DNA from 4 places in the Microbispora sp. KK1-11 genome. Region 2 is predicted to be linked to each of the others. Evidence: riboswitches for the same ligand, from Rfam matches in the RefSeq annotation. Region 2 holds a riboswitch; each other region holds the start of a gene.
The links. A riboswitch is a leader RNA that binds a small molecule or an ion and turns the genes downstream of it on or off. The one in region 2 is predicted to bind cyclic di-AMP.
Positions count from the first base shown of each region.

Region 1: another riboswitch for cyclic di-AMP. It lies ahead of FLW16_RS03000 (hypothetical protein); the one in region 2 lies ahead of FLW16_RS38765 (C40 family peptidase).
Region 3: another riboswitch for cyclic di-AMP. It lies ahead of FLW16_RS00925 (C40 family peptidase); the one in region 2 lies ahead of FLW16_RS38765 (C40 family peptidase).
Region 4: another riboswitch for cyclic di-AMP. It lies ahead of FLW16_RS32290 (glycoside hydrolase family 25 protein); the one in region 2 lies ahead of FLW16_RS38765 (C40 family peptidase).

Region 1 covers NZ_VIRJ01000002.1:18,283-22,418, forward strand. Annotated here, with positions in the region: gene FLW16_RS02985 (TIGR03086 family metal-binding protein) at 1-308, shown strand, start outside; gene FLW16_RS46110 (50S ribosomal protein bL37) at 339-416, opposite strand; gene FLW16_RS02990 (DeoR/GlpR family DNA-binding transcription regulator) at 556-1,359, shown strand; gene galT (galactose-1-phosphate uridylyltransferase) at 1,451-2,509, shown strand; cyclic di-AMP (ydaO/yuaA leader) riboswitch at 2,580-2,718, shown strand; gene FLW16_RS03000 (hypothetical protein) at 2,753-3,664, shown strand; gene FLW16_RS03005 (HAD domain-containing protein) at 3,751-4,136, shown strand, end outside.
Region 2 covers NZ_VIRJ01000043.1:2,221-6,356, reverse strand. Annotated here, with positions in the region: gene FLW16_RS38770 (LuxR C-terminal-related transcriptional regulator) at 62-310, shown strand; gene FLW16_RS38765 (C40 family peptidase) at 340-1,299, opposite strand; cyclic di-AMP (ydaO/yuaA leader) riboswitch at 1,450-1,619, opposite strand; gene FLW16_RS38760 (amino-acid N-acetyltransferase) at 1,996-2,556, shown strand; gene FLW16_RS38755 (RDD family protein) at 2,694-4,115, shown strand.
Region 3 covers NZ_VIRJ01000001.1:194,694-198,829, forward strand. Annotated here, with positions in the region: gene FLW16_RS00920 (C40 family peptidase) at 74-1,036, shown strand; cyclic di-AMP (ydaO/yuaA leader) riboswitch at 1,352-1,506, shown strand; gene FLW16_RS00925 (C40 family peptidase) at 1,581-2,153, shown strand; gene FLW16_RS00930 (hypothetical protein) at 2,271-3,185, shown strand; gene FLW16_RS00935 (glycosyltransferase family 4 protein) at 3,297-4,136, shown strand, end outside.
Region 4 covers NZ_VIRJ01000029.1:9,828-13,963, forward strand. Annotated here, with positions in the region: gene FLW16_RS32280 (oxygenase MpaB family protein) at 1-1,330, opposite strand, end outside; gene uppS (polyprenyl diphosphate synthase) at 1,327-2,052, opposite strand; cyclic di-AMP (ydaO/yuaA leader) riboswitch at 2,339-2,484, shown strand; gene FLW16_RS32290 (glycoside hydrolase family 25 protein) at 2,496-3,218, shown strand; gene secD (protein translocase subunit SecD) at 3,303-4,136, opposite strand, start outside.

The DNA.
Region 1 (4,136 bases), on a different contig from region 2:
GCGCCGTCCAGGCGGTGTACGCCGAGGGCGCCCTGACCAGCGTGACCCATCTGTCCTTCGGCGACGTGCCGGGCGAGGAGTACATCACCGAGCTGTTCGCGGACGCGCTGATCCACACCTGGGACCTGGCACGTGCCATCGGCGGGCCGGAACGGCTCGACCCCGAGCTCGTCGCCTCCTGCTCGGAATGGTTCGAGAAGGCGCGGGAGGACTACCGCGAGGCGGGAGTGATCGGGGACGAGCGGGGCGTCCCGGCCGGCGCCGACCAGCAGACTCACCTGCTCGCCGCCTGGGGCAGGAACCCGTAGGTCCTGCCGCGCAGGTCCTACCGCACGGTCTTAGCGCCCTGTGGGCCGCTTGCCGTGGTTGGCCTTCTTCTTCTTCCGTGCCTTCGACTTGCGTGCGCGCCTGCCCATCACGACCGCCTTCCGCCGAGTACGGCTTTCGCTCACTGTCCTCCCCCGGACCGCCGGCGGCAAGTACCCGGACCCCAACTCAACATGTCTCCACGTGCGTGGGGCATAATTTGTTTGAATCTGTTGACAGGAGTGGTGGATGCTGGCCCAGCAACGGCAGCAGGCGATCCTGGAGAGGGTACGCAGAACCGGCGGGGTGCGCGTCGCGCAGCTCGTACGCGACCTCGGGGTCTCGGACATGACGATCCGCCGCGACCTGGAGGTCCTCGCGGAGCGCGGCCTGATCGTCAAGGTGCACGGCGGGGCGACCGCCACCGGCACCGGCTCGACGGAGGAGCCGGGCTTCGCGGCCAAGTCCGTGCGGCAGCAGGCCGAGAAGGAGGCCATAGCCCGCCGGGCCGCCATGCTCGTACGGCCGGGCAGCTCCGTCGCCCTTTCGGCCGGGACCACGACCTGGACACTGGCCCACCACCTGGTGGACGTGCCAGAGCTGACCGTGATCACCAACTCCGTCCAGGTGGCCGACGTCTTCCACCGGGCGGGACGGCCCGACCAGACCGTGGTGCTGGTGGGAGGTGTGCGCACGCCCTCCGACGCGCTGGTCGGCCCGGTGGCCGTGGCGGCCGTCCGCTCCCTCAACGTCGACACGCTCATGCTCGGCGTGCACGGCATGAGCGTCCGGGCCGGTTACACCACGCCGAACCTGCTGGAGGCGGAGACCGACCGCGCCCTCATCGCGGCCGCCCAGCAGCTCGTGGTCCTGGCCGACCACACCAAGTGGGGGACGATCGGCATCAGCACGATCGCCGCCCTCGGCGAGGCCGGCGTGGTCGTGAGCGACGTCGGCCTGCCCGAGGAGGCGCGCGCCGCGTTGTCGGAGCACGCCGGCGAGCTCCTCCTCGCCGATCCGTCCGGGGAGACCGAGCTGGAGACCGCACTGTGACGCCGGACCTCTGGGCGAAGCCGCTGTGACCCGGACATCTGGAAGCCCGCTGTGACCCGGGACACCGCACCGTGAAACTGGAGACCGCTCTGTGAAGCGCACCATCACCCATCTCGCCGACGGCCGTGAGCTGATCTACTTCGACCGGCGCGACGACGCCGACCACAGCGCCACCGACACCAGGGACCTGCCGCCGCGCCCGCTCGCCTCCGAGTTGCGCTACGACCCCCTGATGGACGAGTGGGTGGCCGTGGCCCGGCACCGCCAGACGCGCACTCACCTGCCGTCCGCCGACGAGTGCCCGCTCTGCCCGGGCCATCCCGGCTCGGAGATCCCCTCGCCGTACGAGGTGGCGGTGTTCGAGAACCGCTTCCCGTCGTTCAGCTTCAACACCGGTGCGTACGAGCAGGTGGGCGGGCTGAGCGAGGTGCGGCCGGGGATCGGGCGCTGTGAGGTCGTCTGCTTCACCTCCGACCACGACGCGTCGTTCAGCTCCCTGAGCGACGAGCAGGCCGAGCTGGTCGTCGAGGCGTGGGCCGACCGTACGGCCGAGCTGTCCTCGCTGCCCGGCGTGGAGCAGGTCTTCTGCTTCGAGAACCGCGGCGCCGAGATCGGCATCACGCTGCCGCACCCCCACGGACAGATCTACGCCTATCCGTACGTCACGCCGCGTACGCGGCAGATGCTGGACGCCGCCGCCCGCCATCAGGGAGGCAACCTGTTCGCGGACGTCCTGGCCGCCGAGCGGAGGGGCCCCCGGGTGGTGGCCGCCAACGAGCACTGGACGGCCTTCGTCCCTGCCGCCGCGCGCTACCCGTTCGAGGTGCACGTCTACCCGCACCGTCAGGTGCCCGACATCCCCGCGCTGTCGCCCGAGGAACGGGCCGCCTTCGCGCCGCTCTACATCGAGGTGCTGCGCCGGCTGGACGGGCTGTTCGGCGTCGTCATGCCGTACGTCGCGGCCTGGCACCAGGCCCCGGTCACCTACCGGCGCGACCTCGCCTACCTCCACCTGCAGCTTTTCACGATCCGGCGCGCGCCGAACAAGCTGAAGTACCTGGCCGGATCGGAGTCGGCCATGGGCGCGTTCGTCAACGACGTGCTGCCTGAGGAGGCCGCCCGGATGCTTCGCGAGGCGATAACGGCTTGATCTCCGATTGGTTGCGACTTTGGTGGCAGCCACGGTTTCTTTACCACTAGTATCCCTGACACCGGCCGTCACAACCGGTACGCCTAATCCCGGGCGCCCCGCCCGGGAGCCGGGGACCCAATCACGCACCTGGGGTCAAGGCAGTGGCCTGCCCGGGCTCCTCCAGCCCGAACCCGTCAGCTAACCCGGTCGGCAGATGGAGAGGAGTGGGCTCTGCCCCGCGCGTTCCCCCTGGCTGTCGGCGTGCTCGCCTCCGCCGTCCTCGTGTTCGGCACGGCCGCGCCTGGTGCCGCCGACCCCAAACCGACGGAGAAGCAGCTCAAGAAGGAGCTGTCGGACCTGCGGAAGAAGGTCGATCGGCTGATCGGCGACTACAACGCCAAACGTGTCGCCCTCGCCAAGGCCCGCGTGGAGGAGAAGGCGGCCCGCGGCCGGCTGGCCAAGGCCGAGGCCGACTACGAGGCCGCCAGCGACGCCGTACGGCAGCTGGCCGGGCTGCGCTACCAGACCGAGAGCGCGATGGCGCTGCCCGACATGAACACCGCCGCGCTGAACTACCAGCTCAAGGAGGAGCAGGCCGCCAGGCTCGCGCACTTCGACCAGGTCCGCACCGAACGGCAGCGGGCCGCGGACGCCGCCAAGACGCTGACCGGACAGCTCAAGACGCAGGCCGCCGAGGTCGCCGGACAGCGCGAGGACGCCGAGGATCTCATCGACGAGATCAAGGACAAGCTCGACGCGCTGATCCCGATCGCGCCGGGAAAGCGCGTGGGCGGGTCGTGGGCGCCGGAACTGCCCAGCGGCTCCGACAACATCACGGCCCGGATGCGGCTCACGCGCACCGAGGTCGAAAAGCACTTCGACCTGCGGTTCCCGGTCGGCTGCTACCGTGCGGAGAACAGCGGCGAGCACCCCCTCGGGCGCGCCTGCGACTTCATGATGAGCTCGGGCGGCGCCATGCCCTCGCCCGAGATGAAGGCGCTCGGTGACAGCCTGGCCGCCTGGGCCATCAAGAACGGGCCGAAGCTGGGCGTGATGTACGTGATCTGGCAGCAGCGCATCTACAACCTCGGCCACCCGGGCTGGCGGACCATGTCCGACCGCGGCGGAATCACCGCAAACCACTACGACCACGTGCACATCTCGATGTACTAGGCCCACAAGCCGCCTGGTAGCTCTCGTGCCTGCCGGAGCCCGCTCCGAACGCGGCGTACTCGCCGGATGTGACGAGGTGAGCGAGCATGACCGACCATGCTGACCGCCCGCTGCTCTTCCTCGACGTCGACGGACCGCTTCTCCCCTTCGGCGAGGACCCGCAACGCGCACCGCGGGGTGCCACACCGGACTCGCGCCTGGCGTGGCTCACCTCCGAGGTGGGGAGCCGGCTGGCAGCTCTGCCCTGCGAACTCGTCTGGGCGACAACCTGGGAAGAAGAGGCGAATGCCGAGATAGCACCCCGGATCGGGCTGCCGCGACTGCCCGTCGTCAGCTGGCCGGAGCCAACCGACCAGCACAAACGTGAGGACCAATGGTTCGGGCTCTGCTGGAAGACCCGGACCCTGGTGAACTGGGCGGGCGGACGCCCGTTCGCCTGGATCGATGACGAGATCACCGACGCCGACAGGGA
Region 2 (4,136 bases):
GGAGGCGTTTACCTTCCCTGAAGGGTGGGCCGACGAATCATCGTCGTGGGGAGGGCGGACGATGGGTATTCCCGAGGTCGTCTACCGAGGTGACAGTCTCGCCTCGGACCTTGATCGTGCCGGTCTCACCGAAGAGGATCTGCTTCTCCTCGCGGAGCTGGCCAAGGGCATAACCGCCGACAGGGTGGGCCGCAGTCTCGACGTCAGCGGGCGCACCGTGCGGCGCCGGCTGCGGTGCATCTGCGACCGCATCGGCGTCGCGACCGCGATCGAGGCCGTCGCCTGGGCGGCACGCCGCCGCCTCATCTGACCGCGTCCCTCGACGGCGGGTCGAGGGGCTCAGTCCGCGACCCGCACCGCTCCCGCGAACGGCCGTCCGGCGATCTTCGCGATGTGGACGACGTCTCCCGTGCGCGGCGCGTGGATCATGTAGCCATTGCCGATGTAGATGCCGACGTGGTGCAGGTCGGAGTAGAAGAACACCAGGTCGCCGGGGCGGAGCTGGTCACGGGGGATGTGCGTGCCGGCCGTCCACTGGTCTCCCGTGTAGTGGGGCAGGCTGATGCCGACGGACTGGTAGGCCGCCATGACCAGGCCGGAGCAGTCGAAGGAGCCGGGGCCCTCGGCGCCCCACACGTAAGGCTTGAGCTGCTGCCTGAGGGCCCAGCGCGCCGCCTGGGCGGCCTTGCCGTCGCCGATGATGGGGAACGACGTCCTGCTGCGCGTCTCGCTGCCGATCGTCTGGGAGACCTGCCGGTAGAGGCTGCTCTCGGTCTTCTTGATCAGCTTGGTGATCTTGTCGCGCCGCGAGTCGAGGCCGCTGAGGAGCTTCTTGACCTCGGCCTGCCGGGCGGAGGCGCTCTCCCTGGCCCGCGCGGCGGCGTCCATGGCCTTGGTGACCTCGGCGACCTCCTGGCTCTCCTGCAGCTCCAGCGCGTACGTCGTGGAGGCCTGGTCCAGGTATCGCCGGGGGTCGGCGTCGCTGTCGATGAGCACGAGCGCCCTGCCGAGCCCGTTGGTCATGTAGGAGTGCTGCGCGAGGGCGCTCGCCTTCTGCCGGCGGACCTCGAGCTCGGCCTCGCTCTTGGCGAGGTTCTTCTTGGCGAGGTCGGCGGACCGCTCGGCCGCCTTCAGGCGTACGCGCTCGCCGTTGTACTGCTCGCTGAGGGTCTCGATCTCGGTGTAGAGGCTCTCGACCTGCGCCGTGAGCTCCTTGAGGCTCGGCTTGGGGTCGGCGGTGGCGCGGACCACCGGGGCGCCGAACGTGATCGCGCCGATCGCGACGCCGACGAACGCCAAGCGGCGGATGGCACCCGGACCGGCCGTGCCGGATCCGGACCGTCGGCCGCGGGCGTGTCTGCCCGCCTGCCGTCCTCCACGCGTGCGCAACCGAGCTCCTCTCCCACGTGTGCCCCGCGGCGGGTCCGTCGTCGGGACGGGGCCGTACGGCGGGGCACTTCTGAGCGCCTACCGGGTTAGCTGACGGGTTCGGGCCGGAGTAGCCCTACCTTGGTGGATTCACCCCTTGACGATCTGAGATCGAACCGATCCTGATCCTGCAGTTGGGTCCCCGGTTCCCCTTCGCACTCGGTGCTCCGAAGATTCGGCGCCCGGTCGCCGTGAGCGCTCCACGATGACCGGCATCGTCGCTGGACGATAGTGCACGGCGAGTTCTTGCTCAACCAGAACTCCGAAACCCGTCTACGTTTGACAACCAAATGATCACGGCCGGGTCACAGGCGCGGTAGTGATATGTCCGCGTTCACCTGCGTATGGAGTGATTTGGGAGTTTCGAGGTGCCGGTCGGGCTGCGGGGAAAAGTGGGACGAACCTGGATGTCCGCCTCGGGCTACGGCCGTGCACCTGTCCGTATCCTGGCGGCTACGGACAGTCAAATCTCCTGTCGGGTATGGCGTTTGGGGATGACCGTTATCCATGGGGACGATCCGTGCCGACCGCGTGGGATCGACCGCGCTCCGGCTAGGCTGGCCGGTCATGGAGCAGGTCGCCGCGCAGACATCCAGTGAATCGGGTGCCACGGCCGTGACGGTGCGCCGGGCCAGGACGCCGGACGTCCGCGCGATCCGGCGCCTCGTCGACGCGTACTCGGGTGTCGGTCCCCGCCTGCTCAAGAAGAGCACGGTCACGCTGTACGAGGACGTCCAGGAGTTCTGGGTGGCCGAGACGGACGGGCAGGTCGTCGGCTGCGGCGCGCTGCACGTGCTGTGGGAGGACCTGGCCGAGATCAGGACCGTCGCGGTGGACCCCGCGGCGCGCGGCGGGGGCGTCGGCCATCGGATCGTCGGCGCGCTCATCGAGACCGCCAGGGACCTCGGCGTCCGGAGGGTCTTCTGCCTCACGTTCGCGGTGGAGTTCTTCGCCAGGCACGGCTTCAGGCCGATCCAGGGCACCCCGGTCTCCCAGGAGGTGTACGCGGAACTGCTCGCGTCGTACGACGAGGGTGTCGCCGAGTTTCTCGACCTGGAGCACGTCAAGCCGAACACGCTGGGGAACACCCGGATGTTGCTGCACCTCGACCGCATTGATCACCATTGATGGGCATTGATCGCCGATCTTGACGGTGGTTGTCGACTGCTGCAAAGGTGACTGTTGATACACCTGTCGCTACTTTTGGCAATATCAGCGTGTGCTACAGACGTTCGGCGCATGCGTCTTCGAAACGAGGTGACACGGTGAGCACCGGACAGCCGCCGTACCCCCAGGACGAGTCGGACGGAACGCCACCGCCGTCATCGAACCCCGGGTACAACACGGACAGACAGCCCCAGGACTACGACCCCGACGTCACGGTCGTCAGCTACCGCCACTCGGGACAGCACACGGGCCCGCAGCAGCCGCCCGGCTACGACCCCGCGCAGGGCGGCTACGGCCAGCAGCAGGGCTACGGCGCCCAGCAGGGCCAGCAGCAGTACGGCCAGCAGGGGTACGGCCAGCAGCCGGCCCCGCAGCAGCAGGGATACGGCCAGGAGGCCGCCCAGCAGCAGGGCTACGGGCAGCAGCAGTACGGCCAGCAGGGCTACGGCGCCCCGCAGGGCCAGCAGGGTTACGGCCAGACCGGCCCGCAGCAGGGATACCCCCAGCAGGGCCAGCAGGGCTATGGCCAGACCGGCCCGCAGCAGGGCTACGGCGCCCAGCAGGGCCACCAGCAGTACGGCCAGCAGGGCTACGGCGCCCAGCAGGGTCAGCAGCAGTACGGCCAGCCCTCGTCCCAGGGCGGTTACGGCCAGCAGCAGACCGGCCCCCAGGACTACGGCCAGCAGCAGGGCTACCCCCAGCAGGGCCAGCAGGGGTACGGCCAGACCGGCCCGCAGCAGGGCTACGGCGCCCAGCAGGGCCACCAGCAGGGCTACGGCCAGCAGCCCGGTTACCCGCAGCAGCAGTACGGCCAGCAGGGCTACGGTCAGCAGCAGGGCCAGCAGCAGTACGGCCAGGATCAGTACGGGCAGCAGCAGTACGCCCAGTCCGGCTCCCCGCAGGGGTACGGTCAGCAGCCCGGTTACGGGCAGCAGCAGTACGGCCAGCAGGGCTATGGTCAGCCCGGCTACGGCCAGCCGTACGGGGCCGCGGGGCCGATTCCGCCCGGCGCCCCGGCGCCGCTCGCGGAGTGGTGGCAGCGCCTCGTCGCCCGCATCATCGACGGCGTGATCGTCGGCATTCCCTTCGCGATCATCACGCTCGTGATCACGGGGATCGTCGTCACCAACGCGAGCGTCGACATCACGAGCGGGGTTTACAACCCCGGAAGCGGTTACTTCCTGGCGTCACTGCTCACGTCGATCCTGGGCGGCCTCGTCATGGTCGTCTACGAATTCCTCATGCTGCGGGCGCAGGGGCAGACGCTCGGTAAGAAAGTCATGGGCATCAAGGTCGTTCCGGTCGGCGGCACTCTCGACGCGGGCGGGCTTCCCCAGGACGCCGCGCTCAAGCGCGCCGGCGTGCTCTACGTTTTCGAGTTCCTGCAGTGGATTCCCGTTATCAGCTACCTCGCGAGCCTCGGCTCTCTTCTGAACGTGCTGTGGCTGTTGTGGGACAAGCCGCTGCATCAGGCGCTGCATGACAAGGTCGCCAACACCGTGGTGGTCAAGGTCAAGTAACGACGACGGACGGGGCCGATG
Region 3 (4,136 bases), on a different contig from region 2:
CGAATAGGTTGAAGCTTCAAGATCGCCTAGATAGAGTCGCGCCGCAGGTTTCGTTGATCTAAAGGGGGCCTCAGTGCGAGGGCGTGTGCCGGTGGCCGCCGGTCTGGCCGCCGTGGTCCTGCTGACGCCGGTGACGGGCGCGCAGGCGGATCCGAAGCCCACAGTCGCGCAGGCCAAGGCGAAGCTGAGCAAGCTCAACGAGCAGGCCGACAAGCTCGTGGACCGCTACAACGCGGCCAACGAGAAGTGGAAGAAGGCGAGGCAGAAGTACCTCGCGATCAACGACGACTACAAGAAGCAGAACGTCCGGGTCGAGGCGCTGCGCTCCGGGCTGGTCTCGATGGCCGTCAGCAGCTACCAGGTCGGCGAGATGGGGTCGTGGGGCGGCGTCTTCTACAGCTCCAACCCCGATGCCATGCTCAGCGGCCTCGCCACGCTCAACCACATGTCGGCCGAGCGGGCCGGGCGGCTCAGGGAGTACGAGGGCGCCATCAAGGACCTCAAGGACCGCCGTGACCAGAGCAAGGCGGTCTACAAGGAGGCCGCGGACGTCAGGGGCGAGCTCGCCGACGAGAAGGACAAGGTCGACAAGCTCGTCCGGGAGCAGATGAAGCTGCTGCGCTCGCTCGGGACGTTCAACCCCGGCAACCCCAACAGTCCCGGCGTCGTCTACACCGGGCCGGCGTCCGGCAACGCGCTGTCGGCCCTCCAGTTCGCCTACAAGCAGGTCGGCAAGCCCTACCGTTACGGGGGCACAGGACCGGACTCCTGGGACTGCTCGGGGCTCGTGCAGGCCGCCTGGGCGGCGGCGGGCGTGACACTGCCCCGGACCAGCTACGAACAGTGGGCCTGGGGTGCGAGCCGCAGGGTCTCGCTGGACGAGCTCCAGCCGGGCGACCTGCTCTGGCACGCCGGATACGGGCACGTCGGCATCTACGCCGGCGACGGCAAGGTCGTCCACGCCCCGCAGACCGGCGATGTTGTGAAGATTGTCACACTCGCGGAGTATCACGCCATCGGAGCTGTGCGTCCCTGAGGGCCCGATCCTCTCTGTGATCTCTGTGCCTTTTGTGGCTCATGTGACCCGATTTGGCCGCTGTTGCCGAGATTGTGAGCAGAGTCACATTTATCCGTTTGTGGGGCGGGTAAGCTGCGCTTTCTTCGCCGCGGCCTTCGTTATCCGATCTTTATCCGGCGGGAGGGCTTTGCCGAACGCGGCGGGTCCTCGGTAGCTTCTGGGCCGCGGCGAGTACGCCTCGCCGCGGCGCACCCGGTCCGGCCGGCCGGGTCGCGCAGTCATCCACCGTCATCGGCGTCCTCCATCACCCTCCCCTTAGCGGGATCCCCCGGCGCCGGTGGCCTGCCGAGTCCGTGCAGTCAGGAGGCACGGAGCCGGGGAACCATCGACCTTCACGCGAAGGTCCGGGGTGAATCGGCGCATCGCGCGCCGTAGGGCGACTTCCCCGCCCGAACCCGTCAGCTAACCCGGTAGGCGTGAGCGGAAGACCCGAGGAGAGATCCTGTCTACCACCCCCGCTAGTCTGTCCCGTCTTGCCCGAATTGCCCTTGGTGGTGCCGCTTTGACGGCATCCGTAGGGGTCGCCGGAGCACATCCGGCGGCGGCCGACACGGTGACGGTCACGGTCGTCAAGACGGCCACAGCGACGAAGTCGGGCACGAAGACGGGCGCCGCGAAGAGCGCGGACGCCGCCGCCCGCAAGGCCGCCGCGAAGAAGCGGCAGACCAAGAAGCACTCCGCCAAGCGGAAGATCGGCAGGGCCTCGCTGCAGCGAACCAAGGCCCAGCGCGCGGTGAAGGTCGCGGAGAAGCAGATCGGCGACCCCTACCGCTACGGAGCGACGGGACCGGGCGCGTTCGACTGCTCGGGCCTGGTCCAGTACGCCTGGCGTAAGGCGGGCGTACGGCTGCCGCGCACGACGTGGTCCATCCGCGGCGCGGTCAGGAAGAAGGTGTCCTGGGGTCACTTCGAGCCCGGTGACCTGATCTTCACCAGCGGAGGCGGCCACGTCGGCATGTACGTCGGGCACGGCAAGATGATCCACGCTCCGCACACCGGCACGCGGGTGCGGATCGACAAGCTGGACGCCTACCGGAGGAGCACCTTCGTGGGTGCCGTCCGTCCGGGCGTCTGACGGGCACCGGTCACCAGCCCCCTCGACCGGCGCCGTCCCTACGGCCCCGTCCACCTCGCCGAGGTGGACGGGGCCGTGGCACGTGCTGGTTACCATGCACGGCTTACCATGCACGGCGTGACTGCCACGAGCGGCGTGCCCGCGGGCGTGCCGGGCGCGCGCGCCGAGGCCGAGCGGCGCCGGCCCGAAGTTCCGCCTCACGGGGTCCGTCCCCGCCGGATCGCGGCCGTGGCCGCCGCGCTGGCCGTGCTGCTCACCGGGCCGGCCGCCGCGGCCCCGCCCGACCCGCTGCTTGCCCTGCGACTGGACGCCCGGGCCGCCGTGCGGGAGCGACCGGGCATGTGGACCGGCGCCTCCGTCGCCCGCGGCGAGCGCGCGGTCGTCGTCGGGTCGCCCCGGCCGCTGGTCGCCGAGATCGCCGCGCTGGCCGATCGCGCGGGCCGCACGGTCACGAGGATCTGGGGCGGGTACGGCGGCGCGGTGGTCCTCGTGCCGCGCACCGAGGAGCAGGCCGCCGTGCTGGCCGCGCCGGCGAAGGTGGACGGCCTGGCGGCCGTCGCCACCGGCGGCCGCGTGATCGTGCAGCCGGCGGCGTTCGCCCGCCTGTCCGCGACCGGCCGCCTGGTCGTCGTGACCCATGAGCTGACGCACGTCGCGACCACCGGTCCCCACGCGGTGCCGATGTGGCTCATGGAGGGCTTCGCCGACTACGTGGGCTACCTGGACAGCGGACTGCCGGTCCGTACGGTCGCCGCCGAACTGGCCGCCGACGTGGCCGCGGGGAGGGCGGCGCTGAACGGCCTGCCGGGGCCCGCCGACTTCGCCGCCAGGCCCGCCCAGGCGTACGAGGAGGCGTGGCTCGCCTGCCGCTACGTCGCGGCCCGGTTCGGGGAGCGGAGGCTGGTCGCCCTCTACCACGCCACGCTGCGCGAGGGGATCGGCGTCGCGCTGCGGGAGGTTCTCGGGCTGTCCGCCGACGGCCTGACCCGCGAATGGCGGTCGTACGCGCGCGAGCAGCTCGCCCGGTCCTGATCTCCGTGGGACGCCTGATCTCCATGAGGTGCGGGTGCGACCGCGGCTGCGACAATGCGTTCTCGGGCGGCGCGGGCGGACCGCGCGACCACGCCGGCAGCGGGGGTGAGGATGACGAAGCGGACGCTGATCGTCACGAACGACTTCCCGCCCAGACCGGGCGGCATCCAGGCGTTCGTGCACGGCCTCGCCTCGCGCAGGCCGCCCGGCTCCGTGGTCGTGTACGCCCCACGCTGGAAGGGGTGCGAGGAGTTCGACGCCCGCCAGCCGTACGAGGTGGTCCGTCATCCGTCCTCGCTGATGCTGCCGACGCGCTCGGTGGCGAGGAGGGCGGCGGCGCTGGTCGAGGACGGCGCCACCGTCGTCTTCGGGGCGGCGGCGCCGCTGGGGCTGCTCGCTCCCGTCCTGCGCGCCGCGGGCGCGGGCCGGATCGTGATGCTCACGCATGGGCACGAGGCGTCGTGGGCCCGCCTGCCGGGCGCGCGCGCCCTGCTGCGCCGCATCGGCGCGGGGGCCGACGTCGTGACCTACCTCGGCGAGTACACCCGCCGCCGGATCGCCCGGGTCGTCCCCGCCTCCAGGCTCGTACGGCTCGCGCCCGGCGTGGACACCGCCGCCTTCCACCCGGGGGCGGGCGGCGACAAGGTCCGCGCGTCCCTCGGACTGGGCGACCGGCCGGTGGTCGTGTGCGTCTCCCGGCTGGTGCCGCGCAAGGGCCAGGACGTGCTGCTGCGGGCCTGGCCGCTCGTCCTGCGGCGGGTTCCCGGCGCGGTCCTGCTCCTGGTCGGCGGCGGCCCCCTACGGCGGTCGCTGGAGCGGACGGCCGCCCGGACCGGGCTGCGCGGCTCGGTGGTCGTCACCGGGTCCGTCCCCTGGGCGTCCCTCCCGGCCTACTACGACGCGGGCGACGTGTTCGCCATGCCGTGCCGCAGCAGGTTCGGGGGGCTCGAC
Region 4 (4,136 bases), on a different contig from region 2:
CCGTGCGGAACAGAGCCTGGTACTCCCGCGCGTCGATGACCTGGTCGTCGTCGGTGTCGGTGACGTCGAACAGGACCTCGGCGATCCTGATGAGGGCGGAGCCGGCCATGGCGGCGGCGGCCGTGGCGTACTCGTGGCCGGTGATGCGTCCGTCGCCGTCGGTGTCCAGCTCTTTCTGCAGCTCGCGCCACCAGTCGGCGAAGGCGGCGAACAGGCGGTCCTCGTCCTGGGTGTCCAGGTCGAGGCGGGTGGCGATCTCCCTGGCCATCGCGGCGAGGTCGGGCCAGTCGAGGTGGCCGTCGCCGGTCTGGTCCAGGACTTCGGAGAAGAACCGCGAGGCGGAGCGCACCGTCGAGTCGCCGGCGGTCGCCGGTTCGGGGTCGGGCGTGAGGAGGCGCAGGAGCGCCCCCGCTTTCGACACACCACGGCGTAGCCCGGTCAGCGCGCCCAGCCCGGTCAGCGCGTCGCCGTTCCGCTGCGGGGCGTACGCCGGGTCGAGCATGGTCATGACCGTGTCGAGCCGCGTCCACGCCTCCGGCAGCACCCGGGTCGCGAGCCGGGTGGACAGGTAGGCGGCGTGCATCAGCGTGCGCGTGCCCGGCACCTCGGCGAGCCCCAGGCGGGCGCGGAGCGACTCGGGCAGCGACGCCACGACGATCGCGGTGGCGGCGGGACCGGCGAGCGCCCTGCCCGCCGCCCACACGGCCGGCCGGTCGCGGAGCAGCGGGGGAGCGGGCACCTGCGCGAACAGGCGATCGAGGATGACGTGGACCGCTTCGGTGTTCTCCAGCCGCTCCTCGACGACGGACGCGTAGTAGCGCCAGAACTCCCGCAGCGTGGGCGGAAGCTTGCCGCCGTAGGGGTCCATCAGGGCGAGGAACGACTGGAACTCGGCGTACAGCCGGTCCAAGGCGGGGCCGTCAAGAGACTCGCCGCTCAACCGGCACATCGTGACCGTGGACTCGAACAGCGTCGCCACCACCCAGGCGCGTGCCTCGGAATCCGCGGCGTTGAACGGGCGGCCCTCGGCGTCGGTGCCGGTGATGCGCGCGTGCAGGCGGTTGAGCCGGGCCGCCTCCCGCTGCCGCACCCGCGTGTCGGGGTCGACCATCCGCTGGGCGCTGAGCACGGTGTTGCGCAGCCGACGCCACGGGTGCGCGACGAAGGTCGAGTTGGTGATCAGCGCGGCGCCGATCTGCGGGTGCGCGGCCTCCAGGACGATGGCGCGGGTCGCCACCAGCCCCCAGCGCGTCTGCCGGGTCAACTCGTGGAGCATCGATCCCGGGCCGAGCGGATCGGCGTCGGTTCCGGCGGCTGCGGCGTCGCTCATTGACATCCCTTTCCTGTCGGGGCCGGTGCCTGTACGGCGCCGAACCGGCGGTCGCGCCGTCGGTAGACCTCCAGGCATTCCCAGAAGTGCCCGGCCCGGAAGTCCGGCCACAGCACCCGGGGGAAGACCCATTCGGCGTACGCCACCTGCCAGAGCATGAAGTTGGAGATCCGCTGTTCTCCGGAGGTGCGGATGACCAGGTCCACCTCCGGCATGTCGGGGTGGGGCAGACGGCGGGCGAAACTCTCCTCGGTGACCTGCTCGGGCGGCACCCCGTCGCGGATCAGCGACCGGGCGGCCTCGACGATGTCGCGGCGACCGCCGTGATCGAACGCCACCGTCAACGTCATCCGGCGGTTGTCGCGGGTCAGCGCCATCAGGTCGGCGATGTCCCGGGCCAGCGCGGGCGGGATCCGTGGGTCGGTGACCCCGAGGAACCGGCAGCGGATCCCGCGTGCGTGCAGTGACAGGGCGTGCTTGCGGACGGCGCGCCGCACCAGTCGCAGCAGGACGTCGACCTCGGCCGCCGGGCGCCGCCAGTTCTCTGTGGAGAAGGCGTACAGGCTCAACCACTCGACACCGGCCGTGTGGGCCGCCTCGATGACATCGATCACCGCGGCCTCGGCCGCCCGATGCCCCTCGGTGCGGGGCAGCGACCGCTGCGCGGCCCAGCGGCCGTTCCCGTCCATGACACAGGCGACGTGACGAGGGATGCCTCTCACCCCACCCGCCCCGACGACATCGCGACCACGACGCAGACCCCCAAGTGAATCCCTCCGGGGACGGACTCTTTCACAGAATGTGACGCGGCGAACACTAACCGTTGGTATTCACGGCCCTTACTTGCCAGGCCGGGGTGGCTCGGGGCGTTATCTGTCCAGGTAAAGACATGTTTTGTCCTGTTTACACCATTCTGGTGGTGTGTGTACCTTTAGGGCACACGGCCTGGGTACCGGCAGACTTCCGCCGTCATATCCCTTGCCGTGGCGTTGCCCGGACCGCGCGATGATCGCGCGGCCGCCGAATCCGCGTCATGTGGAGCCGGGGACCCACTCTCTTCGGGGTGAATCGGCGCGCAGGCCCCCAGATGCGCCCGTAGGGCACTTCCTGCCCGAACCCGTCAGCTAACCCGGTAGGCGGCATGGAAGCAAGGAGTCAACCCCGCATGTCCAGCCATCGGCTCTCCCCCGGGAGCCGGCCCTCCCGCCGGCGCCTGCGCTCCGCCCTCGCGGCGGCGACCCTCGCGGCCTCGGCCGTCACCGCCACCGTCACGGCGGCCGTCGTCCTGCCCGCCCCGGCCTACGCGAACCCGCACACGTACGGCCAGGACGTCTCCGGCTACGAGGCCGACCACGACTGGATGAACAGCCGCGCGCAGTTCGGCTTCATCAAGGCCACCGAGGGGACCTCCTGGGTCGACTCGTCCTTCCCCCGCCACTGGCGGGAACTGGCCAAGAAGGGCATCGTCCGCGGCGTCTACCACTTCGGCCATCCCTCCAACGACCCCATCGCCGAGGCCGACCACTTCCTCAAGGTCGTGAACGCGCAGCCGAGCAAGCCCGGCGACATCCTGGTCCTCGACCTGGAGGCCACCGACGGCGAGTCCGTCGAGCACGTCAACAAGTGGGCCAAGACCTGGCTGGAGTACGTGACGGCCAAGACCGGCACCAGGCCGATGTTCTACAGCGGCTGGAACTTCGCCGACGAGTACGGCCACGGCCTCGGCCAGTACCCCCTGTGGGTGGCCCACTACAGCAAGGCCCCTGGCGACATCACGCCGCCCGCCGACTGGAAGTCCTGGGCGATCCACCAGTACACCGACTCGCCCATCGACCAGAACGTCTCCGCGCTGACGCCCGCCCAGTTGCGCGCGCTCGGCCGGCCGTAGCCGCACGGGCCCCGGGGCGGGGCGTCCCACCCGGCGTCCCACCCGGCGTCCCACCCCGGGGCCCATGCCGGCCGACCAGGTCGGTCAGACCACCGCGCCGGAGCCGTCGCGCCGCGCGGGCCTGGCACGCGGGGCGGCGGGAACCGGTGGCGGCTTGCTGGTGCGCCTCTCCAGCGCGATCGCTGCCGGTCCGGCCACGAACGACGACGACAGCGTCCCCACGATGATGCCGATCAGCAGGGCGACGGCGAAGTCGCGCAGCGAGTCGCCGCCGAACACCGCCAGCGCCGCAAGGATGAACAGCGCACCGAGCCCGGTGTTGACCGTGCGCGGCACGGTCTGCAGGATCGCGGTGTTCACCACCCGGCCGAACGGCTCCCCGCGCCGCACCGGCCACAGCTCGCGCACCCGGTCGAAGAGCACGACCTTGTCGTTGACCGAATAACCGATGATCGTGAGCATCGCGGCCAGGAACACTCCGTCGATCGGCTTGCCCATCCAGGCGAACGCTCCGACGACGACGGCCGCGTCCACGAACAGCGCCGCCACGGCCGCCGTGCCGAACGTCCACCGGAACCGGAACGCCAGGTAGACGAGCTGCGCGGCGAGCGCGACGGCGAGCGCGATGAGCGCGTTGCGGCGCAGCTCCTCGCCGAGACTCGGCCCGATGAGCTCGTCACGCTGCTTGGTGACCTCTCCCACGCGCCGGTCCAGCGCCTCCTCCATGCGGACCACGTCGTCCGCGCTGATCTGCCCGGTACGTACCGAGATCGCGTCGTCCGACCGCTGCACGACGGCCGAGGGGAAGCCGGCGTCCGCCACCGCCTGCCTCGCCGTGGCGACGTCGACCGGCCTGCTCGTGCCGAACTCCACGATCCGGCCGCCGGTGAACTCGACGCCGTAATCGAGCCCACGCGT